Regions from separate parts of the Methylobacterium sp. CM6246 genome, predicted to be linked through region 2. Evidence: predicted binding sites of a transcription regulator. Region 2 holds the regulator's gene; the other holds the start of a gene.
What was found. Region 2 encodes LexA, which represses DNA repair genes until DNA is damaged. Its sites were predicted from a motif close to TGTTCNNNNTGTGTTCNG; they were not measured.

Region 1: a site for LexA is predicted at 10,205-10,222, ahead of ACYQPG_RS16970 (type IA DNA topoisomerase). Genes of this name have one in related genera too.

What each region holds. Positions count from the first base shown of each region.
Region 1 covers NZ_JBTXKY010000001.1:3,443,697-3,458,666, reverse strand. The annotation lists gene ACYQPG_RS17005 (branched-chain amino acid ABC transporter substrate-binding protein) at 1-826, shown strand, start outside; gene ACYQPG_RS17000 (branched-chain amino acid ABC transporter permease) at 850-1,761, shown strand; gene ACYQPG_RS16995 (branched-chain amino acid ABC transporter permease) at 1,790-3,016, shown strand; gene ACYQPG_RS16990 (ABC transporter ATP-binding protein) at 3,013-3,804, shown strand; gene ACYQPG_RS16985 (ABC transporter ATP-binding protein) at 3,801-4,520, shown strand; gene ACYQPG_RS16980 (GlxA family transcriptional regulator) at 4,560-5,774, shown strand; gene ACYQPG_RS16975 (MFS transporter) at 6,368-7,747, shown strand; gene ACYQPG_RS16970 (type IA DNA topoisomerase) at 7,782-10,166, opposite strand; partial or broken gene ACYQPG_RS16965 (IS66 family transposase) at 11,419-11,876, opposite strand; gene ACYQPG_RS16960 (hypothetical protein) at 11,997-12,260, opposite strand; gene ACYQPG_RS16955 (hypothetical protein) at 12,446-13,198, opposite strand; gene ACYQPG_RS16950 (hypothetical protein) at 13,680-14,414, opposite strand.
Region 2 covers NZ_JBTXKY010000001.1:2,935,036-2,950,005, reverse strand. The annotation lists gene ACYQPG_RS14520 (histidine kinase dimerization/phosphoacceptor domain -containing protein) at 407-1,528, shown strand; gene ACYQPG_RS14515 (response regulator) at 1,525-1,974, shown strand; gene ACYQPG_RS14510 (hypothetical protein) at 2,019-2,486, shown strand; gene fae (formaldehyde-activating enzyme) at 2,487-3,026, opposite strand; gene ACYQPG_RS14500 (hypothetical protein) at 3,083-3,283, opposite strand; gene ACYQPG_RS14495 (hypothetical protein) at 3,282-3,497, shown strand; gene ACYQPG_RS14490 (hypothetical protein) at 3,533-3,985, opposite strand; gene ACYQPG_RS14485 (biliverdin-producing heme oxygenase) at 4,236-4,835, opposite strand; gene lexA (transcriptional repressor LexA) at 5,156-5,875, shown strand; gene ACYQPG_RS14475 (ComEC/Rec2 family competence protein) at 5,869-8,142, opposite strand; gene gltX (glutamate--tRNA ligase) at 8,313-9,740, shown strand; gene gltA (citrate synthase) at 9,969-11,258, shown strand; gene ACYQPG_RS14460 (DNA-3-methyladenine glycosylase family protein) at 11,153-12,226, shown strand; gene parC (DNA topoisomerase IV subunit A) at 12,236-14,482, opposite strand; gene recO (DNA repair protein RecO) at 14,643-14,970, opposite strand, start outside.

The DNA.
Region 1 (14,970 bases), 510 kb from region 2:
GTTCCACCGCTTCAAGCTGCCGATGGTGGTCTGGGCGGCGGTGCTGCCCGAGATCACCTATGCCAACAAATACGCGGAAATCCACCGGGTGAGCGGCATCCTCATCGGCCAAAACCGGGTCGGTGCGCAGTTCATGAAGGAGCAGGGTTACAAGACCTTCGTCTCCTTCGCCGACTCGACCGATTACGGGAAGTCGATGAACAAATATTTCACCGAGTTCACCAACGAGAACGGCGGAAAAATCCTCGGAAATTTCGCGGTCGCGCCCGATCAGCAGGATCTCAGTGCCGAGCTGACGAAGATCAAAGAATTGAATCCGGAGGTGATCTATTTCGGTGGCCTCACGCCGCTGGGGACGCGGCTGCGGACGCAAATGGACAAGCTCGGGATCAAGGCGCAGCTCGAAGGCAACTCCGGGATCATGGGCGATGCGTTCATCAACGCCGTGGGACCGGATCTCGCCGAAGGTACCGTGACCTTCTTCGATTCGCCACCACTCTCAAAGATGCCCGGCGGCGCAGCCTTCACCGAAAACTACAAGGCGGCGGGCTTCCGGGAGCCGCCGGAGGCCTACGGACCCTTCGCCTACATCGCCACCCACCTGCTGATGCAGAAAATCGAGGCGGTGGGTCCAGAGCGGGCGAAGATCACCGCGGCGCTCGGTGACGTGAAGGACGTGCCCTCGATCGTTGGGCCGATCACCTTCGACGACCACGGCCAGAATATCACGCCGCTGACCACGAAATACGTCGTTCAGGACGGCAAATGGCTCGTCTGGGAGGACAGTGAGTACGCAAGCGGCAAGCGCAAGTTGCTGCACCGCTGAGACCGAGCGATCGGAGATATGCGATGAGCGCGATCGGCCAGTACGTCCTCAACGGGCTCATGCAGGGGACGATCTACGGCCTCGTGGCGATGGGGTTCACGATCTTCTTCGGGGTGATGAACGTCATCAAGTTCTCCCACGGGGACGTGATGACGTTCGGAGCCTTCGGCGCCTTGGTCGCGGCGACTGCCGCCGCCGCTGCGGGGCTGCCGGCCGGTGTGCAGATCCTGGCCGCCGTCTCGACGGCCGTGGGCCTCGCCGCGCTCCTCGGCGCCGGGATCTCCCGCCTCCTGATACTGCCCCTGCGCTCCGCCCCGCCCCTCAACCTGCTGCTGATGACGATGATGGTCGGCACCGTGATCCGCGAGTCGATCCGGCTGTTCTTCCCCAACGGCACCAATTCGCAGCGCTTCCCCGCCCTGCTGCCACCTGGGGGGGCGACCGTCGGTGGCGTCTTCGTCCGCTATGACGGGCTGATCCTGATCGTGGCCGGGCTCCTGATTATCGCCGTCGTCCACCACATCATCAACCGCACCCGCTTCGGGCTCGCGATGCGGGCGGTGGCGGAGGATCAGGAGACCGCCCGGACGATGGGGGTCAACTTCTTCCGTGTCGTCCCCCTGACCTTCGCCCTCGGTTCGGCGACGGCGGGTTTCGCGGGGGTGATCTCCGGCCTGTACTACAGCGAGATCAACTACGGCATGGGCCTGCTGATCGCGGTGATCGGCTTCAGCGCGGCTATCGTCGGCGGGCTCGGTAACCTCTGGGGTGCGATCCTAGGGGGCTACCTCTTCGCCGGGCTTCAAACCGTCGTCGTCGCCACCCTGCCGACCTTCAGCGAATACAAGAACGTCGTCGCCTTCGTCGCCGTCATCGCCCTGATCACGTGGCGCCCCACCGGGCTGCTGGCCGAGCGCGCCAGCGAGCGCGTCTGACCTCTCCTCCCGCCCGGATGACGTACCGATGCTGATGCGCCACCGCTCCACCCAAGATGAGGTCCCCCGGGACGCGCTGCCGATGGTGGCCGGGGTGAGTGCCCGGCGGGCTTCGGATTTCGCGATCTTCGCGGTTGTCGTGGCCGCCTGCGCCGGGGCGGTCGCTTTCTTGGTCCATGCGGAGGACCAAAGGGTCGTTCTCTCGGCGCTGGTGGCCTGCGGGATGGTGTGGTTCGCCGCCGCTCGGTTCCGGGTGATCGCCGCCGTGGAGCGCGGCGCGGCCGGTCATCCCTGGCCGGCGCGGCTCGTGCTGGTGGCCGCCTGCCTTGCCGTCATCGTCGTCCTGCGCGAGGACAATTTCGGCCTCTTGATGCTGGCGACGGTGCTGATCTACGCCACGGTGTGCCTCGGCCTGACGATCCAGCTCGGCTATGCCGGCCTCTCGAATTTTTGCGCCGCGGCCTTTCTCGGCTGCGGCGGCTATACCGCAGCCGCCCTCGGCCGGGCGGAGGGAATCGCCATCCCGGACCTGGTGGTCATTCTCCTCGGGGGCGGTGTCGCTGTCGCGATCGGCTCGCTCCTCGTACTGCCGCTGTTGCGGACGCGGGGCCACTACGCCGCCCTGACGACACTGGCCTTCGGGGTGATGTTCAACGTCTTCCTGGACGCCAATGAGTTGCTCGGTGGCCCCCAGGGCCTGAAGCTCGCGCCGATCACGGTGTTCGGCTGGGACTTCTCGAACGACCTCGACTTGTTCGGCATGACGTTTTCCTTCTACGCCAACTACGTCATGCTGTGCCTCGCCCTCACCGCGGTGGCCCTGGCGCTCGTCGGTCTCCTCGATCGATCGTGGATCGGCATCCGTCTGGACGCAGTGCGGCTCGACGAGGTCGCCGCCCAGGTCTTCGGCCTGCGGATCGCCCGTTGGAAGATCCTCGCCTTCACCCTGGGCAACGTGCTTGCCGGGATGGCCGGGGCGATCTACGCCAAGATGACCGGCTTCATCGCCCCCAACAACTTCACCCTCGGCGACTCGCTGATGATGGTGTCGATCGTCATCCTGGGCGGGATCGGCAACCGCTGGGGGGTACTACCGGCGGCGCTGATCGTCGTGCTGCTGCCGGAGAAACTGCAGTTCATTCAGGAATACCGGCTTTTGCTGTTCGCAGTGCTGGTGATCCTTGTCCTCGTCCTCAGTCCCGGCGGCCTGTTGCCCCGCCGGACGCGGACCCTCGTCGCGGGGCGCCAGGCATGAGCGCCGTGGCGGCAGCCCCCGCGATCCTGGAGGCGAAGGGCCTGTCCGTCCGCTTCGGCGGCCTCTTCGCCCTCAATGAACTCGACCTGACGGTCCGACGCGGCGAGGTGTTGGGTCTGATCGGCCCGAACGGCTCCGGCAAGACCACCTTTTTCAACGTCACGAGCGGCATCTACCCGGCTGCGGCCGGCTCCATCGTCCTCGACGGCCGCGACATCACCCGCGAGCCTGCCCACGCGCTCGCCGGGCTCGGTCTCGCCCGGACCTTCCAGCGTTCGCGCTTGTGCCTGCCGCTCTCCGTCTTCGACAACATCGCGCTCGGCGCGCAGGAGCGCCTGCCGCAGGGTGTGATCGACAACCTCCTGCGCCGCCGCACCCTGGCGCGGGCCGTCGCGGCCCTCGCCGAGGAGGCCAGGGACCTCGCCCGGTTGTTCAACCCGGACCTCGCCCGGCGTCTCGACGAGCCGGCCGTCGCCCTCGGCATGATCGACCGCCGCCGGGTCGAGATCTGCCGCGCCCTTATCGGACGGCCGAAGATCCTGCTGCTCGACGAGCCCTCCGCCGGCATGACCCACGATGAGACCAACCAGCTCATCGACGAGATCCTCGATGTGCAGCGCAGCCGCGGCGACCTGACTGTTATCATCGTAGAACACGAAATGGGGTTGATCGAGCGTATCACCGACCGCTGCGTCGTCCTCAACTACGGCCGCAAGATCTGCGAGGGCTGTTTCCGCGAAGTGGCCGCCGACCCGACCGTCCGCGAAGCCTATCTGGGGCATTCATGACCGCGCGCCTGACCATCGACGGCGTCTTCACCACGTACGACCGTGTCGATGTCCTCGACGACATCACCCTCGAGGTGGCCCCCGGACGGATCACATGTATCCTCGGCTCGAACGGCGCCGGCAAGACCACGCTGATCCGTTCGATCCTGCGCCTTACGCCGCCCCGCCGCGGCTCCATCTCCTTCGACGGGCGCAAGCTCGACGGGATGCAGACCCACGACGTGGTCAGTCTCGGGATCGGCTGCATTCCCGAGGGCCGCCGGATCTTTTCCAAGATGACCGTCGAGGAGAACCTTCGGCTCGGCGCCTACCGCGTGTCGTCCGAGCGGGAGATCCGGCGCAGGCTCGACGGCGTGCATGCCGTCTTCCCACGCCTCGCGGAGCGGGCCCGCCAGCTCGCCGGCACGATGTCCGGTGGCGAGCAGGCCATGGTGTCGATCGGCCGGGGGCTGATGACCGATCCGAAGCTCCTCGTGATCGACGAGCCCTCGCTGGGGCTCTCGCCGCTCTTCGTGCAAGAGAACTTCAATGTGATCGCCCGGATCAATGCGACCGGCGTCACGGTCCTGCTCGTCGAGCAGAACGTGAATCAGACGCTGGCGATCGCCCATCACGGCTATGTCCTATCCGGCGGGCGCATCGTGGCGCAGGGCTCCTCCGCGACGCTGCGGGACGACCCCGAATTGCAACGGGCCTATTTCGGCGCTGTGCACTGACGCCAGCGTCCCGCTGTTCGCTCGCCCCTGGTCCGTCTCTTGCAGAAGGAGACCGACCGGATCACAATCCGGGCAAACGCACCGGATGGCATGACGACACCCCGGACACCGTCGACCATACCGCTGCAGGGGCCGAGCCGTCGCAAGCTGTCGCTCGGTTTCGTGTTGCTGCCCCACTTCACCCTTGTGGCCTTTTCGACCCTGATCGACATCCTACGTTTGTCCGCGGACGAGGGGGATCGCAGCCGACCCGAGCGCTGCTCATGGAGCTTGCTCGCTCCGGATCTGGAGCCGGTGACATCGAGTTGCGGAATCCAAGTGATGCCCTGGGAGACGTTCTCGGATCCGACCCGGTTCGATTACATTGTCGTCGTGGGCGGGCTGCTCGACCGGGAGCCCTATAACTCCCGATCCCTCGCATTTATGCGAGAGGCTCATTCTGCCGGGGTGCGCCTCATCGGCATCTGCACCGGCGGCATCGCTTTGGCCGAGGCGGGGTTAATGCGCGGCCGCCGCTGCTGCGTCAGCTGGTACCACTTCACCGATCTCGTTGCGCGGCATGACGATGTGATCCCAGTCGCGGACCAACTCTTCGTGGAGGATGGCCCGATCATCACCTGCGCGGGCGGTCTCGCCAGCCTGGATCTCGGGGCTTGGCTCATCGATCGGCACCTTGGTCCGGGACATGCGCAGAAGAGCTTGCATATTATGGTCACCGACCGGGCCCGTCCCGCGGCCGGGGCTCAGCCCCAGCCGCCGAGTGCCGGGATCGTCGAGGACAACCGGGTTCGCCGGGCGATGCTGCTGATTGAGCAGCATCTCAGCACGCCTCAGCGCGTCGAGAAAATCGCGCAGACCGTAGGACTCTCGAAGCGACAGCTCGAACGGGTCTTCCGTAAGCTCGTTGGCAAGAGCGTTCAGGAATACTCGCGGGACCTTCGCGTCCTCTATGGACGCTGGCTCCTTGCGAACTCGCCGCAGACCATCACGGAGGTCGCCACGGAATGCGGGTTCTCGGACGTATCCCACTTCAACCGTCTGTTCCGTCGCAGCTTCGGATGTTCGCCATCGACCATGCGCCGGGGTGACAGCCAAGGTTCGGTACAGGCGTCGGAGGAGTGGGATAGCCTGCGGGCGATCGCCGGATCTCCCGACAGTCAGGGCGATTTCCATCGCTTCCTGAACAACGATCCGGCCGAGGTCCTCGGAGTCGAACGGTTCCTGAGCTGTGAGCGGCGTCCCTACGCCCAGTAGCCCCCACGCAGCTCGGCTGACGATGTGTCGGACGGAATCACCGCCGGCGCATCCAACATCGGCACACAATCGAGGTCCCGACATACAGACGTCGCTGCGGTGGCAATCTTCAATCCTGTCCTGTACCCCTGAGGAGACTGAGCAGTTCCGCTTTGGCGCAGGGCATGCTGTGGATCGGTATAACCGCCTCCTACATTCCGCTAAGCACGGGACAGGCCGAAGTACGGCGATGAGAAGTTAGCTCATTGTGAGGTCAGGTCCGCTTTGAAGACACCGCGAGAAGCGAGCGAATGCCCGCTATGGGCGCAAAGCCGAAGGTCCGCTTCTGGGCGTGGACCCAACTTCTGCTCCTCACCACCCGTTGCAAACCTCGCGAGTGAGTATCGAGCGCCGAATTCCAGCCGCCATCGCCGCGCCGGAATGGAGGTGTCGACCCGATGGCATGGAGCACCCCAGCCGCGGGCTCGACACCTCCATTCCGGCGCGGCGATGGCGGCACCGCCTCGCACATGGGTGATGATGCTGCGAGATTGCCAAGCTGCGGAAGGGCGCGCAGTCCGAGGTCGGTTCGAAACGCGAGACCTTCAGTCCGAATGTCTGTCACAACCCTGAGGCCAACCGCGATAGCTCGCGATGGGCTACCGCCGGGCCAGCGCGGCCGGGCCATGGCCCCGGTGCTCACCGGGGTGGCACTCGCCACGCTCGACACCGCCATCGCCAACACGGCGCTGCCGACCATCGCCGCTGACCTTGGGGTCGATCCTAGCGCCTCGGTCTGGATCGTGAACGCCTACCAACTCGCGGTCGTGGCGACGCTGCTGCCGATCGCGGCGCTTGGCGAGATCGTTGGGCAGCGGCGGATCTACGTCGCTGGCCTCGTGCTGTTTACCGGCGCCTCACTCGTCTGCGCCCTGGCTTGGTCACTGCCGACACTCGTCGCTGCGCGCGTGCTCCAGGGGATTGGGGCAAGCGCACTGATGGCGGTCAACATCGCGCTGATCCGTTTCATCTATCCCGCGCATCAGCTCGGCCGCGGGGTTGGGCTCAACGCCTTCGTCGTCGGCGTCGGCTTCGCAGTCGGTCCGACCGTGGCATCGCTGATTTTGCTGGCGGCGCCATGGCCCTGGTTGTTCGCCGTCAACGTGCCGATCGGCCTCGGCGCCCTCGCCCTGGCCTGGACCGCGCTGCCGGAGACCGGACGTTCCGGGCACAGCTTTGACGTTGCCGGCGCGCTGCTCAACGCCGCTGCGTTCGCGCTCCTCGTGCTCGGGTTGGGCGAGGCCGCACACGAGGGGCCGCCTTGGCGCATCCTCCTAGAGATCAGTGGCGCGCTCGCCTGCTTCACCCTGCTCCTGCGTCGCCAGGCCGGGCACCCGGCGCCGATGCTGGCCGCTGATCTCCTAATGCGCCCGCTGTTCGCGTTGTCGGCCCTGACCGCTGTATGCTCCTTCGCAGCGCAGGGGCTCGCCTTCGTCTCGCTGCCGTTCCTGTTCCAGCACACGCTCGGCCGCTCGCAGGTCGAGACCGGTTTTCTGATGACGCCCTGGCCAGTGGTGGTCGCGCTGATGGCGCCGGTAGCCGGCCGCCTCTCGGACCGCTATGCGCCCGGCCTGCTCGGCGGGATCGGGCTCGCCGGCCTCGCGCTCGGCATGGGGCTGCTCGCGCTGCTGCCCGCGGACCCCAGCGTCCCGAACATCATCTGGCGGATGGCGATCTGCGGGGCCGGGTTCGGTTTCTTCCAGGCCCCGAACCTGCGCGCCATCATGACGAGCGCACCAGCTAACCGATCAGGCGGTGCGAGCGGCATCGTCGCCACGGCGCGGCTGCTCGGTCAAACCCTGGGCGCCGCCCTCGTCGCGGCGTGCTTCGCGATCGCGGAAGCGCATGGTCCAGCCTTGGCGATGGGGCTCGGGGCGGCCTTTGCAGGGTTTGCGAGTGCGGTGAGCTTCACGCGCCTCGCCGTGGCGTCTTGAGTCCGCTTCCATGCGCAATATTCAACCGCTCGCTTCAGTCGCGCCGTCGCGCAGTTGTCTGCCTCGGCGCCTGCACCGCTCTACCCCGCCGCTTTCCACGGGGGGCAGGCTCTCCAGCTTTAGTTGTGCCGGAACTGGGCGTTCCCGCTTCACGCTGCGGCCGTGCGGCGTGCGCGTCGAGAAAGCGCCGGCACGCGTCAAAGTCGGTCTCAGCCTCCGATGGGCAGGGGATGCCACGTTGCTCGGCCAGGCTGCGTGCGTACTTGAGCATCGCTGCACTCGGGATGCGTCGGTCGCCAGTTTGGCCGGCGTCACCCTCCTGAGGTGCGCGTGGCCCGCCATGGGTGTCGAGGAAAGCGCGGCAGACGCTGATGCTGCTCTTGCAGCCGCGTGGCAGCTTCACGCCCTTCCGCTCGGCCAAGCTCACCGCGAACGACACCATGGCCGGCGTCGGCGGCCGATTGTCGGCCTGACTGGGCGGAATCAGGCTTGAATCGAGGCTGACGACGGGCGAGTTCGAGATCGCGGCGATCAGCTCATCGAGGCGCGCGAGCGTGCGTTGCCGGAAGGCGTTGGCCCGCTCGACGGCCTCGGCCCGTGTGGCCGCGCGACCGATCTCGGCCAGTTCCGCCTCGAACAGGGCGCGTCCGACTGGGTCGCCGTAGGCCGGAAACACGCGCCGCACCGCCGTCATGAAGGCCAGCCCAACCTCGGTCACTTCGATAGCCGGGTCCTTGCCATTGGCCAGCGTGATGTAGCGGCTCTTCAGCAGCTTGGGCAGGATCGTGTCGCGCGTGGCGGCCGTGCCGAGGCCCTTGGGTTCGTTCGGATTGACCGGGTTCTCCAGGGCGCGCTTGACCGCCGAATCATCCACCTGATCAATCAACCGGCCCATCACCACCGGCAGCTCGCCTCGGGTGATCCGCCGCGGCGGCTCGGTCATCGCGGTGGCAACATCTGCGCTCGTGGCCGTTGCGCCCTCCCCGTCGTTCACCAGTGGCAGGCGCGCGGACGTGGCCTCCGCCTCGCGCTTGGCCTTGCCGGGCACCACGTCCGCTTCAAGTTCGGCCTCGCTGCCGTAGATCGCACGCCAGCCCGGGACGCGGATGAGGCTGCCTGAAATGGCAAACCGCTTCGCGCCCAGCGGCGTCCCGACCTCGGCCGTGACGCTCGTACGGGCGTCGATGCCGTCGGGCAGGTGGGCGGCGAGGTACGCGTTCGCGACGAGCCCCCACAACCGGAACTGATCGGCGGAGAGGCGGCTGCGTTCCGGCACCTTGCGCAGGGGCACGATGGCATGGTGCTCGCCCGGGTCCTTGACGTAGTGCCCCTTCGCCCCGCGTCGGATCAGAGGCACCTCGCCTCCCGGACTGACGTCGCGCACGTCGGTCAACACGGTCGCGATGGCGGCAACGATCGCGGCGGCATCACCCGCCTGCCCTTCCGGCAGGTACTCGGACTCAGTACGCGGGTAGCTGAAGTAACCCTGATCGTACAGCTCCTGAGCGAGTCCGGCCGTCTGCTGAGGGTCCCAGCCGAATCGCTTGGCGCAGCGCCGCGCCAAGGTGTCCTTGGAGAACAGCCGAGGCGGTGCGCGGCGTACGTCCTTGTGCTCGACCGCCAGGGGACCCGACCATGTCGCGGCGGCCGCTCGGATCGTCTCAGCGACCGCTGCGTCGAAGATCCGCTCCTTGGAGGCATGCCATAGGGTCAGTTCGGCACCGGACTGGGTGCCGAGGTGCAGGGCAACCTTGAAGAAGTCCTGCGGCACGAAGGAACGGATACGCTCTTCCAGGTCGGCCAGGATGGCGAGGGTGGGCGTCTGAACGCCACCGAAGCGCCAAGGCTCTCGGAACGCGGGTGGGCGCAGGCGCAGCGAGATGGCCCGCGTGCCGTTCAGGCCGAGGTGATAATCCTCGTACTGCCTGCACAGCGCTTCGAGGTAGGCGGCGTAGTCGCGCTCGCCTGAGCCCGGCTCCTTGGCCAGGGCCGCGAAGGCGCGCCGGATCGAGACGTCGTCGAGCGCGCCGAGCTTGAGCCGGTCGACGCGGCCGCGCCAGCCCAGGTGCTCCAGCACCTCCCAGGCGATCATGGAGCCCTCTCGCCCGGGATCGGTCGCGATGATCACGCGCTCGACGCCGCTCAGCGCCTGTCGGATGGCGGCGATCTTCGGCTCGTGCGACTGGCCGGACCGATTGGTGCCGCAGCTGACCGGGATCGTGGCGAGCTTGATGGGCAGCGCCTCGAAGCGCCATGGCTTCCACTCGGGCCGGATGCTACCCGGCTCCTCGGCCGATAGCAGGTGCCCCTCGGCGGCCACGCAAACGGTGTTCGGTGAGCGGAAGAAGCGCTGCAGCTGCCGCATGGCCGAGGGCTTCTCGAAGAAGAACAGCGTGCGGCTGGAACTCGGAGATGACATCTCACTGCCCGCGGAGGCGCCCGCTGCACATGGCAGCCTGTTCGTATTTTGTTCTAAAAAGGGTTCGCGCGCAATCGCGCTGAGTGAGAAGCCGCAACGCCCTCTTGCCCAACTATCTAGAGCGAAGGAGCTTCTTCCAGTTACGATTGGGCAATCGAATGGATCTGTGTCAAACGCACGGATGGGGCAAAGCCAAGGGCAAAATTTCCTGGATCGGACTTGTGCGCCAAGCACTTGGCGGGGCTGAGTCCCACCAAGTGCAGGCACGTTCCGGTTAGATGAGCCGGCGCAACGTAGGCCGATGAGGATCCTTGCCCGCGCTCACATTGTGAAGGAGTAACCGGTTCCACAAGGGCCATCTTTCTTGGAATACATCTGCCTCGTCGGCGAAAGACGGATGTAAGGTATTGAATTTCGGCCGTCTCTCGGCTGACGTATGTTGGTCGTAAGTTCGAGCGAAGATGCGGTGCTTGAAGAGGTAAGAAAGCATATGAGGTTGATTTAGCACCGGTTCAATACTGAACGAGTGACAGGAGGTGCTACCGGGTCGAAACGTATGGGTGAGCCGGCCGATATTATCTTGAGTGATCGGGCCGGGGATAAGCACACAGCTTGAAATCCGCCATAGTGCAGCTACTCTATCTCTGATGCCGAGGGAAACGTCGATACCACCGATTGCGACGGTACCTGGTATCGCTTCGAGCAAAACTTGTTTTTGATGATCGAGCAGCTCTCCAAGATCAAAATCGACGAGCAGGCCTTTCGCTACTAACGCACTGGGCGGAGTCCACCACAATTGGACCCATGGATTATCCTCCCTGAGGATATGCTCTGCTTGCGGAAGGAGTCGCAGCCGATATCGTCGTGCGCATACAGGGCAAACCCCAGAAAAGCATCGGCTGCCCTTTCGGCAGCTTTTCAGGCGCTCAAGGATCCCTTGAGCCGCTCGGCCCCTGTTTTTTGCCAAGCGCTCTATGGTGCGATTGGCTGCTCGCCGGCAGATTTCGAATGATTCGTGGCGAGATAAATACGTTTTGAAGTCGGTCATAAGATACCTCCAGATTATAGAGGCCAATACAAGCGGACGTATTTTGTTGGTGTCAAATCTTTGGAAGGGATGTAGTTCGTCCAATAACGTCCATACTTGATCGCCAGGATCCGGGTGTGACTTGATCAAATTTTTGTGATAGGTTTGATTTATAAGTCATGATCATCGACCGCACGTAATTACTCACCCGTGTGATTGCGGGGTTCAGGTGCCGACGGTTTTGAGGATGGTGCCGAAGGGACTGCGGCCTGTGAGGAAGGCGGTATCGACGACGGTGCGGATGGCAGCTTCGCCCTCGGCGGCTCACATCGCGCGGTAGCCGTTGATGACCTTCCGCTGGACCACGGACGGACGCAGCAGCCTCTCTGAACCGTTGTTAATTGGTTCGACCGCGCCGGGGTGGGCGAGGAACACCAAGAGCCGATGCGAGCCCGGCCGCTCTTGGCCTGCAGGTTGCGGGTCAGGTCGCAGCCGCTCGGCGTGGCGAGGATGGCGCCCAGCTGCGGATCTAGGCTCCTGCGCTGGGCGGCCAGCGTCGAGGTGGTCAAGTCGGTGGCGTGCTCGGCCAGGGCGAACATCGATCGCAGCCAGAGCTGCAAACGCCAGGGTACGGGATCATCGCTCGTTTCGACGACGTAGGCGACATCGCGAGCGAGATGCGCGCGGGAGATGATGGACGGGCATCGGCCGGCGGTGTGGATCTCGGACCTATCGATGGCAAACGCGTCGCCGGCGAGGACAGCGACATCGCCCCCCCCCCTGTAGCCCTTCAGCCCCGATACTTAAGACCGACGCTTCTCCCAGACCCGGAACGGCTTCAGCGCCTCATCCCGGAGCGCGTTGGCAAGCACGGTGCCCTCGCGGTTGCCGAACAGCAGCCCGTCAAAGGTGAGGCCAGCCATCACGTCGAGCTGGCGAACCCGCGGACCGGTGCGGAGCCAATCCTTCTTGATTCGCCAGGCCCGGGTGTCGAACCCGGTCGGCCCCCGGGTATGTGAGCCAACCCGCAAAAAGGCCGTGCGGTTGATATTCTGCGGACCCTGCATCGCGGGAACAGAGGACGATTGACGCTCAGGGCGTCAATTACTGTGGGAAGGCCACCCGCCACTTCGTGAGCCAACTCCGACGGATTGATGCTTCAGCGGAGTGCGCAAACCCACTGCTACGCCGCAGCGGTCAGCGCCGGCCCATGGATGCCCCCTCCTCCGACGCCGCTTGCTCAGCCTCGAAATCAGCGCTGCCGCTTCTCCCAGGCCCGAAACGGCTTCAAAGCCTCATGCCGGATCGACCTTACAAGTTCGGTGCCCTCAAGGTTTCCAAACAGCAGCTGGTCGAGCAAGCGATCTTCAAAGGCGTAGCACAGGCGGGCGCGTTCACCAGTACGCAGGGGACGTTTCGATTGGCGGTACACCGGGCCAAGCACCTCGCCGGTTTCAGGATCGATCCGCTCGCCCCGCGAATAGACTCGGTACTCTTTCTGTGGACCCTTCAGCACATAGTACAGCTTGCCGCCGAGCGATGTTGGCGTGAGCTGCTTCACGTGGATGCAATTGCGATCTGGGATGAGAGCCGAGCGACTGCGCCGAATCTGCTTGACGGCATCGTTGATCGCCTTGCGGCTCGCCCCCCACGTCAGAACGTGTGCGTGCCAGGAAACGAAGTCGCCAATCTGTGGACCATCACAGCCGAAGTTCCGGTAGAGCGCCGCCTCGATCATACCAACGAAGGGGATGCCTCTCAGGGCTTGGCGGGTCAGCCCCTTCACCCGGCGACAATCGAAATCCTTCGCTTCAGCAAGGGCGACGGTGTGGTCAGCGATGGCGAGAGTGACGAGAGACACAGGACCAGCCTGAACGCCTACATGGGCGAGAACGCAAGGCACAACGGTATCCGCAAAGGCGATGCGCGACCAAGCATTGTTGGCGTAGAGCTCACGCTTCCGTCGTAGGTCTAATTCGCGCGTGATCGCACTGGGCAGGCGCACGTAACCCTTCTGGGGGCATTCGAGGTAGTTCTTCAGGAGTTTGGCTTGAACGGTATGAGCCTCAATGAAAGTAGCCCGATCGCGAATGGCAGGCAGAGTTTCAGCGCGGGTGGGTCGGCGAGGGGGTCGTTTTGGTGAAATCGTTGTCTGAGGCTTCAAAAGCGCTGTTGAGGGTAGTTGTTGGCTAGCTGCTGGCATGATGAAGCCTATCGATGGTGTGATGTGTACTTAAAGGATTAACGCAATCGCGTGGAGAAATTTGCAGCGACGGCCTGAAGAACAGGTTCGCGGTATCCGGCCGCCTGATGATCTGGTGATCTGAGGACGCGTGCTACTGCGTTCAGCTCGCCATGATCGACGCTCGCGAGCGTCAATCACGCTTGAGCGCCAAGGATCGATTCGGAGTGATCAGATGTTTCATAGCTCGCGGTGCGGGCGTGGCGGTCAGGGCCGCCACGCCTATTTTTTCCCGACCGGCCGATTAGTCTTCGGCTAGCCTTCTCGTCGCCTTTACGGCATGACCGGGTAAAACCTCCTTGATGCAGAGGTCGACGTAGTCCCCATCGAAAGCTCTCCGCCTAAGTCGGACCCACACATCTTCCTCCACCTCCACAGCCATTACGGCGGCAAAATCTTCGTCGTTTGTAGCTTGAGAGTTCAAGGATCGCTCGGACTTTGGCCACTTTGGCTTCTTACGGTTCGACGTTTGTTTCTCGTCTTGCACAGTTTGATTGGCAACTTCATCGCGCTTCAGCATATCGTCATCGGTCGAGGGTCCAGCCTGATCTTGGGAGTTGTCGTTATTTTCGGTCTCGATATCGGAGCTTGATGCTGTAGCCTCGTTTGTTTCGGCAGAGCGTGAGTGCTTCGCTACTGAGTACTTGTAGGCTTTCGTGAAACTGCCGTGACCAGCGATAAAGTCTTTGAACTCCCAGGGTTCAATTTTTTCGAGTAGGCAAGAGTCGACAACCCGACCGATCTTATAAGCCTCTCTTTTTCTTCTCCGGATCGTTGCTTTGCAAACATACTGACTGACCGTATTTGCAATATCGTTTAGGTCCAGCCGCCTTCCCGGATTGTTTGCCAAATTCTTGAAGAACGCTCGCTGACAGAACGTTTGATAGGCTGAATTGTCGCTGGTGTATTGCAGTGCGATACCAAGGATTTCTTCAGCGACGTCGATTTTATTCGTTTCATGGCTTTTCTCGCTAGCCAAGAATCGCTTCCGGGCCTTTTTGGCACGAGACAAGGGCGGCCGATTTGATCCTAGCTTTAACCCCTCATTCTTCTTGGGGAGGGGTGGCTGCTTTGCTGACTTTTTCATAGGTTCACCCATCTTTATATAATCGATCCAAATTTCGTCTCAGGAGTAGGAATTTTGTCTGCCTGCGCGGTGATGAGCTTGGTAGTGGCGCAAACGGTTGCCGCAGCTGCTATGGCCACAACTATAGTCGTTGCTACTGATATTCTTGATTGCCGTGCGGTAGAGGACGGCTCTGCAGCGCCGTTACCGGAGAACTCAGTTTCGCGTGAGCTGAGATGCGACTAGGGCGCGAAGATCTTCCACGCGCCAAACTGTTGTGCGCGGCCCGAGCTTGATCGGCACTGGAAACCGCCCTGCCGCTACACCGGCCCACCAAGTGGACTTGCCGATTGGAAGTGGGCCCCTGGGGGCCAGTATGTCCACTAGTCTCAAGAAGCCAGTGGCAGGAAATCCATCCGGCAGCAGATCTGATCGAGTTTTAGCAAGTGCTGTCACATCTAGTGCTCCT
Region 2 (14,970 bases):
TCGGGGCGTCGCACAGACATCGCGACGAGACAGACGGCACCGGCCGGGGACCATGCCCGGCCGATGCCGCGGGTCGCCGCGGGGATTGGATCCCGCGCGTAACTTGGCCGACACCTGGGTTCCCGCGGCGTCCCGCGTCCAGCGTGCTGAATCTTCTTGGGCCATGCCCCCGGCGCACCAGGCGCGCGGGGACGATGAGGCCTGTCGGGCGGTCGCGTGGCCGGCGCGCCCGCAAAACCGGACCGGGGCCCACCCGTGCGGCATCCTGTCTGGTCGATTCCAGAATCAAAGTGAGACTGGGCTGAACCCAATCTTCTGATTGGCCGTTGAGCGTTCGGCACTGCGACCGCGCAGGCCCAGCCGATTGCCGGAGGTCACGAACGCCGGGCATGAAAGAGTCGATTCGATGGAACAGCCCGACGCTTGGCATCTGACGGACCGGCTCGATGCCGAACACGGCAAGGGCGATCCGTTCGCCGCCGCGGTCCGTGCCACGCGGATGGCGATGATCGTGACCAATCCGCGCCTGCCCGACAACCCGATCGTCTTCGCCAACGACGCGTTCCTGCGGATGAGCGGCTATGACCGCCAGGATGTGCTCGGCCGCAACTGCCGCTTCCTCCAGGGGCCCGACACCGACCGGGGCGCCGTGGCGCTGATCCGGGAGGCCGTGGCGGCCCAGCGCGACATCGCGATCGACGTCCTGAACTATCGCAAGGACGGGGCGCCGTTCTGGAACGCCCTGTATCTCAGCCCCGTCGCCAACGAGGCCGGCGAGGTGCTGTTCTTCTTCGCCTCGCAGCTCGACGTCACCGATCGCGTCGACGCGCACCTGCAGGTGCAGAAGGAGAAGGACCATTTCGAGGCCGAGGTCGCCCGCCGGACCCGCGACCTCACCGAGGCCCTGGCCACGCAGACCATGCTGGTCCACGAGGTCGATCATCGGGTCAAGAACAACCTCCAGATGATCGCGGCCCTCCTGGCCATGCAGACGCGGGCGATCACCGATCCCGCCGCCCGCGCCGCGATGGAATCCATGCTGACCCGGGTGGAGGCCCTCGGCACGGTCCACCGCAGGCTCTACCAGTCCAACAACGTCGAGCGGTTCGACGTGGCCGAGTTCGCCCGCGACCTCGCCACCGACCTGATCCGCGGTTCCGGGACCGACCGGATCCGCCTGCACCTGGATCTGGAAACCGTGGAGATCCCGGTGACAAAGGCCCCGCCGGTGGCGCTGATGATGAACGAGCTGATCACCAACGCCCTCAAGCACGCCTTCCCGGACCACCGCGCCGGCCGGCTCTCCGTGACGGTGGCGCCGGACGACCGCCACTTCACCATCAAGATCGCCGACGACGGCGTCGGCATGCCCGTGCAGGTCATGGAGCAGCGCTCGTTCGGCAAGCGGCTGATCGGCACCCTCTGCCGCCAGCTCAATGCCAGCATCGCCTGGCAGGCGAACGACCCGGGCACGATCGTCAACGTTCGCCTGCCCCGCGAATTGGCTACCGGTCCGGAGGCCAGATGAGCGAGCCGATGCGGATCCTCGTCGTCGAGGACGAGGCCCTGATCCTGATGCAGATCGAGATGATGCTGGAGGAGGCCGGCTATCGCGTCGTGGGCACCGCCATGACGGCGGCAGAGGCGATCGCCCTCGTCCACGAAACCCGGCCCGAACTGGTGCTGATCGACCTGCGCCTCGGCGATGATTCCTCGGGCGTGGACGTGGCGCACGCGGTGCGCGCCATCGGCGGCATCACGGCCGCCTTCATGACCGCCAACGCCCGGGCCCTCTCGGACGATCTGGAGGGCGCCACGGCGGTGATCGCCAAGCCGTTCACCGGAGCGGTCCTGGAGGAATCCCTGGCCTACCTCGAGGATTGCGTCCGCCGGCCGCCGCCGGCCGAGCTGGTGCCGACCGGGATGCGCCTCGCCCCGGCCCTGCTCAAGAGCTTCGCCCAGATGCGGCAGTGAACGCCGCCCTCGACACCTCCGGCCCGGCGCGTAGAGTGCCGGCCATGTCAAGCTTCCGCGTCGCCCGCCCGCTCCTGGCCACATTCCTCGCGGCCCTGGCCGGCCTGCCCCTCGCCGCCCGGGCGGAGCCGTGTGACGACCTCGCCCAGCAGATCGCCGGGGCGATCGGCGGCAAGGTCGGCAAGCGCGCCGGGCCGAGCATCGACATCCGCCTGGCCGGTCCGATCAAGTTCGACGTGACCTGCCGGGCCGAGCCGATCGTGCAGGCGACCTCCGCGGAGCCCGCTCCCTCGGCGGCCTTCTTCCGCGACCTCGCGGCGGCCTCGGAGATCCTGGTCGGCGAGCCGGCCGCGCGGGTCGAGCCGATCATCGCCGACGCCTACCGGACCGCCCTGTCGGACCGCCGCAAGTCGTTCATCCAGCAGAACGGCTGGTCCGCCTCCTGCTACACCGATCCCGGCAGCAGCGCGATGCGCACCCTGTGCTCGGTGGGGCGCATCCCGCCGCGCTGATCAATACTCGATCACGTCCTCAAGCGCGTAATGCTTCACGGTCTTCCGGTTGGCGATCAGCTCGTCCACGGTCGGCTCGCCCTTGAGGGCCCGGGCGATGGCGAGCTTCGTCGCCTCGTAGTTGGTGCGGTACAGGTCCTTGCGGTCGAGGTTGTCGTCCTCCGCGCAGCGCGGGTCGAGCCAGATCATGATGATCATGCACAGCTCGTCGAGACCGTCCTTGGGCAGCACGCCCTCGATGATGCAATCCACGATCGCGTCGCCGGTGGCGGCCTGGACGACGCCGCCGAGCAGCTCGACATACTCGGCCGTGTGGATCGTCGCCTTGGTGGTCATCATCGTGGCGGGGCGCACGAGCTGGTTGAGGTCGCGCACCACGAACATCCGGGTGTGGCCCTGGACCTGCCCCATCATCGACGCGAAGGCCTGACCCACCGGTCCCCGTACCGAGCCGATCAGCACCTCGGGCATGGCGTCGGTGTACTGCCCGTCGGCGGCCAGGACGGTGGCCTCGCCGGTGCGGAACCAGATCTCTTGCATGTTTCGCGACTCCCCGTGTCAGGTCGCCCGGGGGAGACATCATCGAGGCGCCGGCGTCAATCGCTCCGGAGCAGGCCGACCCCGTCGAGGGCGCCGACCCCGGCGATCGCCACGGTCGGGCCGGCGCTCTTGAGGAACTCGGATCCGCGGGGCAGGGAAGTCGGGTGCGGCGCGACGCGGGAACAGTCCCGGGCCAGGGCCGTTCCGGCCGGAGCCTGCGGCGTTGTCTCGGGTCCGGCAGCCGGGAGGGATGTCATGACGGAGAGCACGGATCGGGGGGGCGGCTGGAGCCTCCAGGCGAGCGCCATGCCGGACGGGGTACGGCTCGAACTCGCCCTCGCCGACCTCGGCGGCGGCCCGGTCACCGCGGCGATCGTGCTGGACCGGGCGGAGGCCCGAGCCTTCGCCCGCGCCCTGCTGGCGGCGGCCGGCGATGCGGCCGAGCGCACCTTCCCCAAGCCGGGCGCCTGACCGGGCGGTCTCGGGGCCGGCGCGGGCGGCTCAGATCATTGTTGGATGAAGCCCGGATTGCGGCCCGGCAGGCGCGGCACCACCGTGCCCCGCTTCTCGATCGGCGCGTCGCAGGCGTAGGTGAATTCGCTCTTCTGCGGATCGAACACCGTCTCGCCGGTGATCCGGCAATCCTCCCGCACGGTCTCGTCGAGATAGGCGCGGGCGGCGGTGCGGAAGCGCTTCACCCGGGTCGCGGCCGGATCGGGATCGATCCGCACCTCGCTGAGATTGCAGCCGGTGTACTCGCGCAGGGCGTTCGAGACGACGAGCATCCGGCGCACCTGCCGGTTGTCGTAGACCTCGTAGGGCTCCTTGCAGCCGATGGTGACCACCTGCGGGGTGAGCGCCACGTAGTTGCGCGAGATATACGAGAACCCGGTGGTGCAGCCGGCCAGCGCCAAGCCGACGGCCCCGGCACCGATGGGCAGAAGAGCCGCGCGTCGCATCCTCGTCATCCCAAGCCCAATTCCAGCCCAGTCTCGAAGCCGCCGGGACGATCCGCCTGCCCCGCCGACCGGGGCAAGCACCTCGGCGCATTGAAACGGCGCCGCTTGCCCAGTCAATTCGTTTGTCGCCCGAGATGCCGTTCCAGGCGTCCGCGACCGGTCATCGCTCGACTCGGCGGTGGACGGCGCGCGTGACAGGCTTTGTTGCTGCGCCAGGACGGCGGAACGATCCGACCGGGTGGCGGCGCCGTCAGTCCTCGAAGACGTCCCCGACCAGCCGACGCACGAACTGGAACGCCTCCGTCGCCCCCGCGGCGACGCGTTGCTCCCCGGCCTCCCGGAGTTCGACCCGGTCGAGGGCGGCCGTGAAAAGCCGCCAATGCAACCCGCGTCCTTCGGGATGTCCGGCAAGATGGCGCGCACCGTGGGTTTCCGACAGGCCGAGCGCCCGGGCCTCCTTGAGCAGGATGGCCGCCCCGAGATTCGAGCCCTCGGCGACGTAGAGCCAGCCCAATCCCTGCGCCGGTTCGATCGTCCCGGGATGTTCCTCGGACGCGCCGTCAGGGACGGGCGCTCCGACATCGCGCAGATCCTGCTGGATCAAGGGCAGTCGGCGCCTGCCGTCGAGATCGGGCAGGACATGGGCGAACGCGCCATCGCGATAGACTCGATCGACGACCGCATGGAACCTGTACTGGATCTGGAGGAACAGCGCGTAGCGCTCCAGGCTCGCGAACGGCTTTGCCGCCATGATGCGCCGATCAAGCTGATCATGGGCGGCCGCGGTCGCCACTCTCAGGCGCTTCACGCGGCTGCAGGTCTCGGCGATGTCGGATGATGCGGCGTCCATGCGATCTATGTCTGTCGTCCGGGCAAGGTGCCGTGGGCAGACGTGAGCGGCCCGCCGCGCCACTCTGACCGTCCCAGCCTATGGACCATTGCGGCGATTCGGGTCACCGAGGCTGGCCCGGGTTCGTGCCGATCCGGCCAGACCGGTTCTGCCATGGCGGAGCGACCGCGTCACGGCACACAACGGCCGCATCCGCACATCGCCGATCGATCAAGCTCGGCCGATCACGCTTGCGGAACACTTGCGGAACGTTTAACGTGTTCGTGATTTGTTTCCGCGACCGCATCGAAGCGGTCCTCCAAGCCGCGAGTCCCCCGTCGATGCTCACGCGCAAGCAGCTGGACCTCCTGCGTTTCATCCAGAGCCGCATGCAGGAATGTGGCGTCCCGCCCTCGTTCGACGAGATGAAGGACGCCCTCGATCTGAAGTCCAAATCGGGCATCCACCGGCTGATCACGGCCCTCGAGGAGCGCGGCTTCCTGCGCCGCTTGCCGAACCGGGCGCGCGCCATCGAGGTGATCCGCATCCCCGAGAGCCTGTCCCAGGCGGCTGCTCCACCCGCGGAGCCCCGCCGCTTCACCCCGAGCGTGGTCGAGGGCGGGAAGTCCAAGCTGCCGGCGCAGCCGGCGACCGCCCGGATGATCGACGACGGCGGCCGCGCCATCTCGATCCCCGTGATGGGCCGGATCGCGGCCGGTACGCCGGTCTCGGCGATCCAGAACCAGAGCCACGCCATCACCATGTCGCCGGACTTCCTGGCCGGCGGCGAGCATTACGCCCTCGAGGTCCGCGGCGACTCGATGGTCGATGCCGGCATCCTGGACGGTGACCTCGTGGTGATCCGCAAGCAGGATACGGCCAATACCGGCGACATCATCGTGGCGCTGATCGACGACGAGGAGGCGACGCTCAAGCGGCTCCGCCGCCGGGGCTCCTCGATCGCCCTGGAGGCCGCCAACCCGGCCTACGAGACCCGCGTGCTCGGGCCCGACCGGGTCCAGATCCAGGGCCGGCTCGTCAGCCTCGTCCGCCGCTACTGAAGGGGTTCGGCCGGCGCGTCGCCGGGCGCGGCCTCGGAACCGGCGACGTCGGCCTCGGCCGGGATCGGCTCGGAGGGCGTTACCACTTTCGGTTGTGGGACAGGCGACGGCCGCGAAGCCGGTGATGCCCGCCAAGGCACGGTACGGCCCGTGTCGCGGGTATAGCGTGCCGTGAAGCCATTCCGGTCGGCCCGGAGCGCGACGGCGCCTCGTTCGGCGAGCACCCGGCGGTCGATCACCAGCGGCCCCGTGCAGGTGGGCGGCGCCGCGAGCCGCGAGATCAGCAGGGCCGCCCGGGCGCAGTCCTCCGTGAAGGCGCGCCGGTCGCGGACCAGGGCGACGGCGCGGCCGTCCGGCAGGCTTGCGGTGCAGCCGAGCCGGTCGCACCGTCCGACAGCCGACGAAGCCTGGATCACCGCCTTCGCCGATCGCCCGTCGCCATCCGCTTTCAGCCACTGCTCCATCACGAAGGCCGAAGGATTGCCGAGGGCCCACAGGACTCCGTCCGGTCCACGCACGGCCGCACCACCGCCCTGCCGGTCGACGTACAGGTCGAATCGCTCCGGAACGACGGCGAGGCCGAGCCCGAGCAGTGCGGGCGGCAGGGCCAGCCAGCGCAGCCGCGATACCGGCAGCGTCGCCAGCAGCAGCCCTGCCGCCAGCAGCATCAGCGCGCCGGTGCCGAAGGCCGGCAGCACCAGGACGGCCCGATTGAAGCCGGCGATCCATTCGGAGATCGCCAGCATGCCGCCCACCGCCTGTCCCATCAGCCACCAGATCGGCCGGTCCAGGGCGAAGGGATAGGCCAGGATCCCGATCACCGCCGCCGGCATCACGACCAGGGAGACCAGCGGCAGGGTCAGGGCGTTGCCGATCAGCCCGAACGGCTGGACCGTCTGGAAATGGTAGGTCACGAACGGCGCCGTCGCGACCTGTGCCACCAGGGTCGTCGCGAGGGTGCCTGTCACGGCCGAGAGGCCGGTGCCGACGAACCGTTCGATCCGCCCCGCCCCGGGACGCTGGAACAGGCGTCCGTCGATGAGCCGCGCGCAGGCGATCAGCCCGGCCACCGCCCCGAACGACATCTGGAAGCTCGGTCCGAGCAGGCCCTCAGGTTCCCGCGCCAATGCTATCAGGGCGGCCAGCGCGAGGTTGCGCATGGACAGCGCCGGCCGGTCGACCAGGATCGCGCCGAGCATGATCAGCGTCATGATCAGCGAGCGCTCGGCGGCGATGTCCCAGCCCGAGAACGCGCAATAGGCGGTGACGCCCAGCATCGCGAACCCGGCGGCGATCTTCTTGATCGGCCAGACCAGCGCGCAATACGGCACCAGCGCCAAGACGGCCCGCACCAGCCAGAACACCACGCCGGCGGCCAGCACCATGTGGAGGCCCGAGATGGAAACGACGTGATAGATGCCCGCCGCCCGGAGCGCATCGTTGGCGGCCGGTCCGATCAGGCCGCGCTTGCCCGTGACCAGGGCCGCCGCCACGGCCCCCGCTTGCCCGCCCTCGGCCTGCGCGATCCGGCGTGTCAGCGCGTTGCGGGCCTCGTCCAGCAAGGCTGCCAGTCGCAGGCGCAGAGGCGGCGGGGTGGGCGGCTCTCGAACCGTGATCGCCCCGATCAGCGAGCCTACCGCGCCGAGTCCCTGAAAGTAGGCATCCCGGGCGAAATCGTAGCCGCCCGGTCGTGCCGCCTCGGGCGGCGGCAGCAACCTTGCCGTCGCGGCGATGAAGTCCCCGGGCCGCAGGGATGGCGCCTTCCGGAACGAGACCCGCACCCGAAGCGGCCTCAAAGCGGGTTCGAGCCCGGCGAAGCTCTCGACCCTGATCACCAGCCGGGCGCCGACCTCGCGCTCGTCCAGCCCCTCGATCATCCCGGTCAGCGGCCCGATTGTAGTGCGGGTGAGGATCGGCGCCGCCACCTGCGAGACCCGCCAGGTCGCCGCCGCGAAGCCCAGGAAGCCGGCTGTCAGCGCCAGGCAAAGGGCGAGTGCCCCCGGCCGCGCACCCAGGAACGGCGCCGGCGCGAGGGCGAGCGCCGCTCCGGCCAAGGGGGCGGCGAGGAACGGCGTCCCGTCGGCACACCCGAAGAAGACCAGGATCCCGGCGCCGAACGCCACCGCCAGCCACGGGAACAGGCGGCGCTGCTCGACCTCCCGGGTGAGCCCATCGGCGAGCCAGCCGCGGAGCGCCGGCATCGACACCGGGCGCGTGCCGGCCAGCGCCACCGCGCCGCCCGCCAGCCTCGCGCCGATCCGCCGCATCCGCCCCGCCCCGTGCCGGACGACTCAAGTCCCGGCCGGGGATTCTTAACGCACCCATCGGCCCGTGCTACAGCGGACGCTTCGTGCTACGGGCGCCACGCCGTGCGACGGGCGCCGCCCTGACGCCCTGCACCGCCCCGTCGCCCTTCGCCCCCGAACATATCGGCCCGATGTCCTCAGCCGTCGTCACGCGCTTCGCCCCCTCGCCCACCGGATACCTCCATATCGGCGGTGCCCGCACGGCGCTGTTCAATTGGCTGTACGCCCGCCACACCGGCGGCAAGATGCTGCTGCGCATCGAGGATACCGACCGGGAACGCTCGACCAAGGGCGCGATCGACGCGATCCTCGACGGCCTGTCCTGGCTCGGCCTCGATTGGGACGGGGACGTGGTCTTCCAGTTCGCCCGCGCCGAGCGCCATCGCGCGGTCGCCGAGGAGCTCCTGGCCGCCGGCCGCGCCTACCATTGCTACGCCTCCGCGGAGGAACTGACGCAGATGCGGGAGACCGCCCGAGCCGAGGGCCGGGCCCCGCGCTACGACGGGCGGTGGCGCGATCGCGACCCGTCCGAGGCTCCTGCCGGGGTCAGGCCGGTGATCCGGCTGCGAGCGCCCATCGAGGGCGAGACGGTGGTCGAGGATGCCGTGCAGGGGCGGGTGACCTGGGCCAACCGCGATCTCGACGACCTCGTCCTGCTGCGCTCGGACGGGACGCCGACCTACATGCTCGCCGTCGTGGTCGACGACCACGACATGGGCGTCACCCAGGTCATCCGCGGCGACGACCACCTCACCAACGCGGCCCGGCAGAGCCAGATCTTCTCTGCGCTCGGCTGGGACATCCCCAGGATGGCCCATATCCCGCTGATCCACGGCGCCGACGGGGCGAAGCTGTCGAAGCGCCACGGGGCGCTCGGGGTCGAGGCCTACCGCGACCTCGGCTACCTGCCGGAGGCGCTGCGCAACTACCTCGTGCGCCTGGGCTGGAGCCACGGCGACCAGGAGGTGTTCTCCACCGACGAGATGATCACGGCCTTCGATCTCCGCGCAGTGGGGCGCTCGGCGGCGCGGTTCGACTTCGCCAAGCTCGCCAACCTCAACGGACTCTACATCCGAGGCAGCGCCGATGCGGATCTGGTCGGCGCGCTCGAGACGATCCTGCCGAACGTCGGCCCGGAGCGCGGCCTCCCGGCGACGCTCCAGCCAGCCCTCAAGGACCAGCTGATCCAGGCCATGCCGGGCCTGAAAGAGCGGGCCAAGACACTGATCGAACTGCTCGACAGCGCCTATTACCTCACCGCCCAGCGTCCCCTGGTGCTCGACGACAAGGCCCGGACGCTCCTGTCCGACGAGGGCCGGGCGCGTCTGGCTGGGGTGCTGCCGGATCTCCAGTCGCTGCCCGAGTGGAGCGCGGCGGCGACCGAGGGTGCGGTGCGTCAGTATGCGGAGACAGCCGGGTGCAAGCTTGGGCAGGTGGCCCAGCCCCTGCGGGCCGCACTCACCGGCCGCACCACCTCCCCGCCCCTGTTCGACGTGATGGCGGTGCTCGGACGATCCGAGACCCTGGCGCGCCTCGCCGATCAGGTGCCGCAGGGCTGAGCGGGCGGGAAGGAACTGCGCGCCTCGGCCCGGATTTCGCTTGGTACCGGATTTTGCTTGGCGATGGCGGTCGGTTGTCACCGACCCCGTTGCTGCTGCACTGCCGTTTGGGTAACCCATGGCCTGTGAGCACCCGCAACATGACGCGCGGCGTGCTCCGGCCCCGGGGTCGACTCGGGCAGCCCGAGGCCGGCATCCGCCACGTCGCCAGAGAAGGGTCCACGTTCCATGAGCGCATCCAGCACCATCACCGTGGACGGCAAGGAGATCGAACTGCCGGTCAAGTCCGGCACGATCGGCCCGGACGTCATCGACATCGGCAAGCTCTACGCCAAGACCGGCGCCTTCACCTTCGATCCGGGCTTCACCTCGACGGCCTCGTGCGAATCGAAGATCACCTACATCGACGGCGATGAGGGCGTGCTGCTCTATCGCGGCTACCCGATCGAGCAACTCGCCGAGAAGGGCGACTTCCTCGAGACCTGCTACCTGATGCTGTTCGGTACGCTGCCGACCGCCGCCCAGAAGGCCGATTTCGACTATCGGGTCACGCGCCACACCATGGTGCACGACCAGATGAACCGGTTCTTCACCGGCTTCCGGCGTGACGCCCACCCCATGGCCGTGATGGTCGCCTCCGTCGGCGCGCTCTCGGCCTTCTACCACGACTCGACCGACATCACCGACGAGAGCCAGCGGCTGATCGCGTCGATCCGCATGATCGCCAAGATGCCGACGCTGGCCGCGATGGCCTACAAGTACTCTATCGGCCAGCCCTTCGTGTATCCGAAGAACGATCTGGACTATACCTCGAACTTCCTGCGGATGTGTTACGCGGTTCCGTGCGAGGATTACGAAGTCAATCCGGTCTTCGCGAAAGCCCTCGACAAGATCTTCATCCTGCACGCCGATCACGAGCAGAACGCCTCGACCTCGACCGTGCGGCTCGCCGGTTCGTCCGGCGCGAACCCGTTCGCCTGCATCGCGGCCGGCATCGCGTGCCTATGGGGGCCGGCCCATGGCGGCGCCAACGAGGCGGCGCTGAAGATGCTGATGGAGATTGGCACGCCCGAGAACGTCGGCAAGTACGTCGCGAAGGCCAAGGACAAGAACGACCCGTTCCGCCTCATGGGCTTCGGCCACCGGGTCTATAAGAACTACGATCCGCGCGCCCGGATCATGCAGAGCACCACGCACCAGGTCCTCAAGGAACTCGGCAAGACGGAGGATCCGCTGCTCCACGTCGCCATGGAACTGGAGCAGATCGCCCTCAAGGACGAGTACTTCATCGAGAAGAAGCTCTACCCGAACATCGATTTCTATTCGGGCATCACGCTCAAGGCGATGGGTTTCCCGACCGACATGTTCACTGTGCTGTTCGCGGTGGCGCGCACCGTCGGCTGGATCGCGCAATGGGCCGAGATGATCGAGGACCCGATGCAGAAGATCGGCCGTCCGCGCCAGCTCTATGTCGGCCCGGCGCAGCGCGACTACGTGCCGGTCGACGAGCGCGGCTGAGCCGAGCCATCGAACCCGAAGCGACACCGGGGGCGGCCGAAGGGCCGCCCCTCTCGCTTTGGCCGGTCCTGGCCAGCGGGGCGGTCGTCACGCTCCGCATCCCTTGTCGGCAACCCTATGATTGGCCGTCGATCCGCGCCTTCCTGGCGAAGCGAGCCATCCTTGGGGTCGAAGCGGCCGAGCCCGGCGCGCAATGCTACGCACGCACGGTCTGCATCGGCGGACGGCTCGGCATCGTCGCGGTCGCGTTCGGCGATGCCGGCCTGGACGCGACGCTCCAGGGCCTCGACGTCACGTCCGGGATCGAGGTCGCCGAGCGCCTGCGCCGCCTGTTCGATTGCGACGCCGATCCGGCCGCGATCGCGGCCTGCCTGTCCCGAGACCCTACCCTGGCCGGACTCGTGGCGGCCCGGCCAGGATTGCGGCTGCCCGGCGCGTGGGACCCGTTCGAGACCGGATGCCGGGCGATCCTCGGCCAGCAGGTCTCGGTTCAGGCCGCGATCCGGCTCGCCGGAAAGCTGGTCGCCGCATTCGGGACGCCGCTGGCAGAGCCGGCGGGCAGCCTGACCCATGTCTTCCCGACGCCGCTTCAACTGGTCGAGGCCGACGTGGCGCTCGCGCTGAACATGCCCCGCGCCCGCGGCGCAGCGATCCGGGCGCTGGCGGCCGCCGCGCTCGCGAACCCGGACCTGTTCGCCCCGGCCGGGACCCTGGAGGATGCGGTGCTGCGCTTCACGGCGATCCGCGGGATCGGCCCCTGGACCGCGCAGTACATCGCCATGCGGGCGCTCAAGCTGCCGGACGCCCTGCCGGTGGGCGACATCGGCCTTCTCCGCGCCCTCGAGACCGCCACCGGCCGTCCCAGCCCGGCCGCACTCCTCGCCCGGGCCGAGGCATGGCGCCCGTTCAGAGCCTACGCGGCCCAGCATCTCTGGGCCGCCGACGAGGTTTTTGTGCGCGAGCGATAATGCTGCCCCTCACCGCCCGAACCGCTCGAATTTCGGGAAGCTGCGCGCCATCATCAGGCCGACCTCGCCGCGGTGACCCAGCCATTTCTCGAGAACCGACGCGTTGGCGAGCCGCCCCTCGGGTGAGCCGTCCTGCCAGGGCAGACCGTCGGCCAGCCGGAAGGCGTGCGCGTCGGTGAGGCCGCCGCTGCGGCAGCGCTGGAGCCGGACGCCCTTGCCCCGGGAGAGTTCGGCCACCTCCGAGATCGGGAAGATCAGCAGCAGCTTCTCGGTGTTGACCACCGCGACGTGATCGCCGTCGGCGGGGACGAGCACCACGGCCGCCGCGTCGCCGTCGAGGCCGAGCACGCCCTTGCCCTTGCGGGTGTTGGCCACCAGCGCGTCCGACGGCGCCACGAAGCCGCGCCCATCCGAGCCCACGATCAGCAGCTTGGTCTCCGGCTTGTAGGGCAGCGCGGCCACCACCTCGGTGCCGTCGTCGAGATCGACCATCAGCCGCACCGGATCGCCGAAGCCGCGCCCGCCCGGCAGCTTCGACGCCTCGATGGTGAACACTTTACCGTTCGAGGCGAGCAGCAGGATCTTTTGAGTGGTCTCGCTCGGGAAGGCGATCTTCAGGCCGTCGTCACCCTTGAACGCCACCCCTGACAGGTCGGCGACGTGCCCCTTGAGCGCCCGGATCCAGCCCTTGTTCGAGACGATCACGGTGATCGGCTCGCGCTCGACCAAGGCTGCCGTGAAATCGATGCCGCCGACATCCGGCGGGCTCGCGAGCGTGGTGCGGCGCTTGCCCAGCTTGGTCTCCGGCCCGAAGGTTTTTTTCACGGCGCGGATCTGGGCTTGGATCGCCTTCCATTGCGCTGGCTCGGAGGCGAGCAGCGCATCGATCTCCGCCTTCTCGGCGGTGAGTGCGTCCAGTTCGCGCTTCAGCTCCATCTCTTCGAGCTTTCGCAAGGACCGGAGGCGCGTGTCGAGGATCGCGTTGGCCTGGATCTCGGTCAGCTCGAACCGGGCCATCAGGGCCGGCTTCGGCTCGTCCTCCTCGCGGATGATGCGGATCACCTCGTCGAGGTCGAGATAGACGATCAGCAGTCCGCCGAGGATCTCCAGGCGCCTGTCGATCTGCCCGAGGCGATGGCGCGAGCGGCGCTGGAGCACCACGCGGCGATGGTCGACCCATTCCCGCAGGCATTCGGTGAGCCCGATCACCTTCGGCACGAGGCCGCCGACCAGGACGTTGAGGTTGAGCGGGATGCGGGCTTCCAGCTCGGTCAGCCGGAACAGCGATTCCATCAGGATCACGGGATCGACCGTGCGCGAGCGCGGCTCCAGCACAACGCGGACGTCCTCGGCCGATTCGTCGCGTACGTCGGCCAGCAGCGGCAGCTTCTTCTCCTGGAGAAGCTCTGCCATCTTCTCGATCAGCCGGCCCTTCGGGATGCCGTACGGGATCTCGGTGACGATGATGTTCCAGGTGCCGCGGCCGAGATCCTCCTTGTGCCAGCGGGCCCGGACCCGGAAGGCGCCGCGGCCGGTCCGGTAGGCCTCGGTGATCGACTCCGCCGAATCGACCAGGATGCCGCCGGTCGGGAAGTCCGGCCCCTGGACGAAGCTGTTGAGCTGCGCTGACGTCGCCCCAGGATGGCTGATCAGGTAGAGCGCCGCGTCGCACAGCTCGGCGGCGTTGTGGGGCGGGATCGAGGTCGCCATGCCGACCGCGATGCCCTGGCTGCCGTTGGCCAGCAGGTTCGGGAAGGCCGCCGGCAGCACCACCGGCTCGTCTTTCTCGCCGTTGTAGGACGGGCGGAAATCGACCGTGTCCTCGTCGATCCCGTCGAGCAGCAGCCGCGCGACCTCGGTGAGCCGGGCCTCCGTGTAGCGGTAGGCGGCCGGGCCGTCGCCGTCGATATTGCCGAAATTGCCCTGCCCGTCGACCAGCGGATAGCGCTGCGCGAAGTCCTGAGAGAGCCGCACCAGCGCGTCGTAGATCGCCTGGTCGCCGTGTGGGTGGAAGTCACCCATCACGTCGCCGACGATCTTGGCGCATTTCTTGTGCGCGGTGTTCGGGTCGAGGCGAAGCAGCCGCATGCCGTACAGGATGCGCCGGTGCACGGGCTTCAGCCCGTCGCGGGCATCCGGCAGCGCCCGGTGCATGATCGTGGAGAGCGCATAGGCGAGGTAGCGCTCTTCCAGCGCGGATTTCAGCTCGACGCTCTCGATCCCGTCGCCGGACGGCGGCTCGAAGGGCTGGCCCATGACGGCTCCTGTCTCAGGGCAGGGCCGCCGACCGGCAGCACCGCCTCAACGCGCGATTCGTCATTCCGTGGCGCCGTCGGCGAGCCCGGAATGACGGGGTTGGTTTCAACCGGGGCTCAGTCGCCCCCGGCTCGGCCGTCTCTAGAACATAACGCGAACATTACTCGGCCTCGCGACCGAGCGCAACAAATCGTGCGCGCTCTTCCGGCGCGGCGAGGCCGCGCGGACCCCAGACGTGCCGGTCGAGGAAGTATCCCGTCAAGGTAAACCCTTGGGCAACACCGTCCGGCCCCGGGGATCCGCCCGCGTGCAGGAAGGCCGGCAGCGCCAGTAGGCGATCGCGAAACGGCTCCCCAGCCGAGGCGCTGACCGCCCGGCCGCTCTTCGGCGAGACGTAGGCCAACGCGTCGTTGCCGCCGGTCGCCGCGCAGGCAGTCAGGTCGAGGCCGAATCCGAGCTCAGACAGGATCTCCAGCTCGAACCGCACC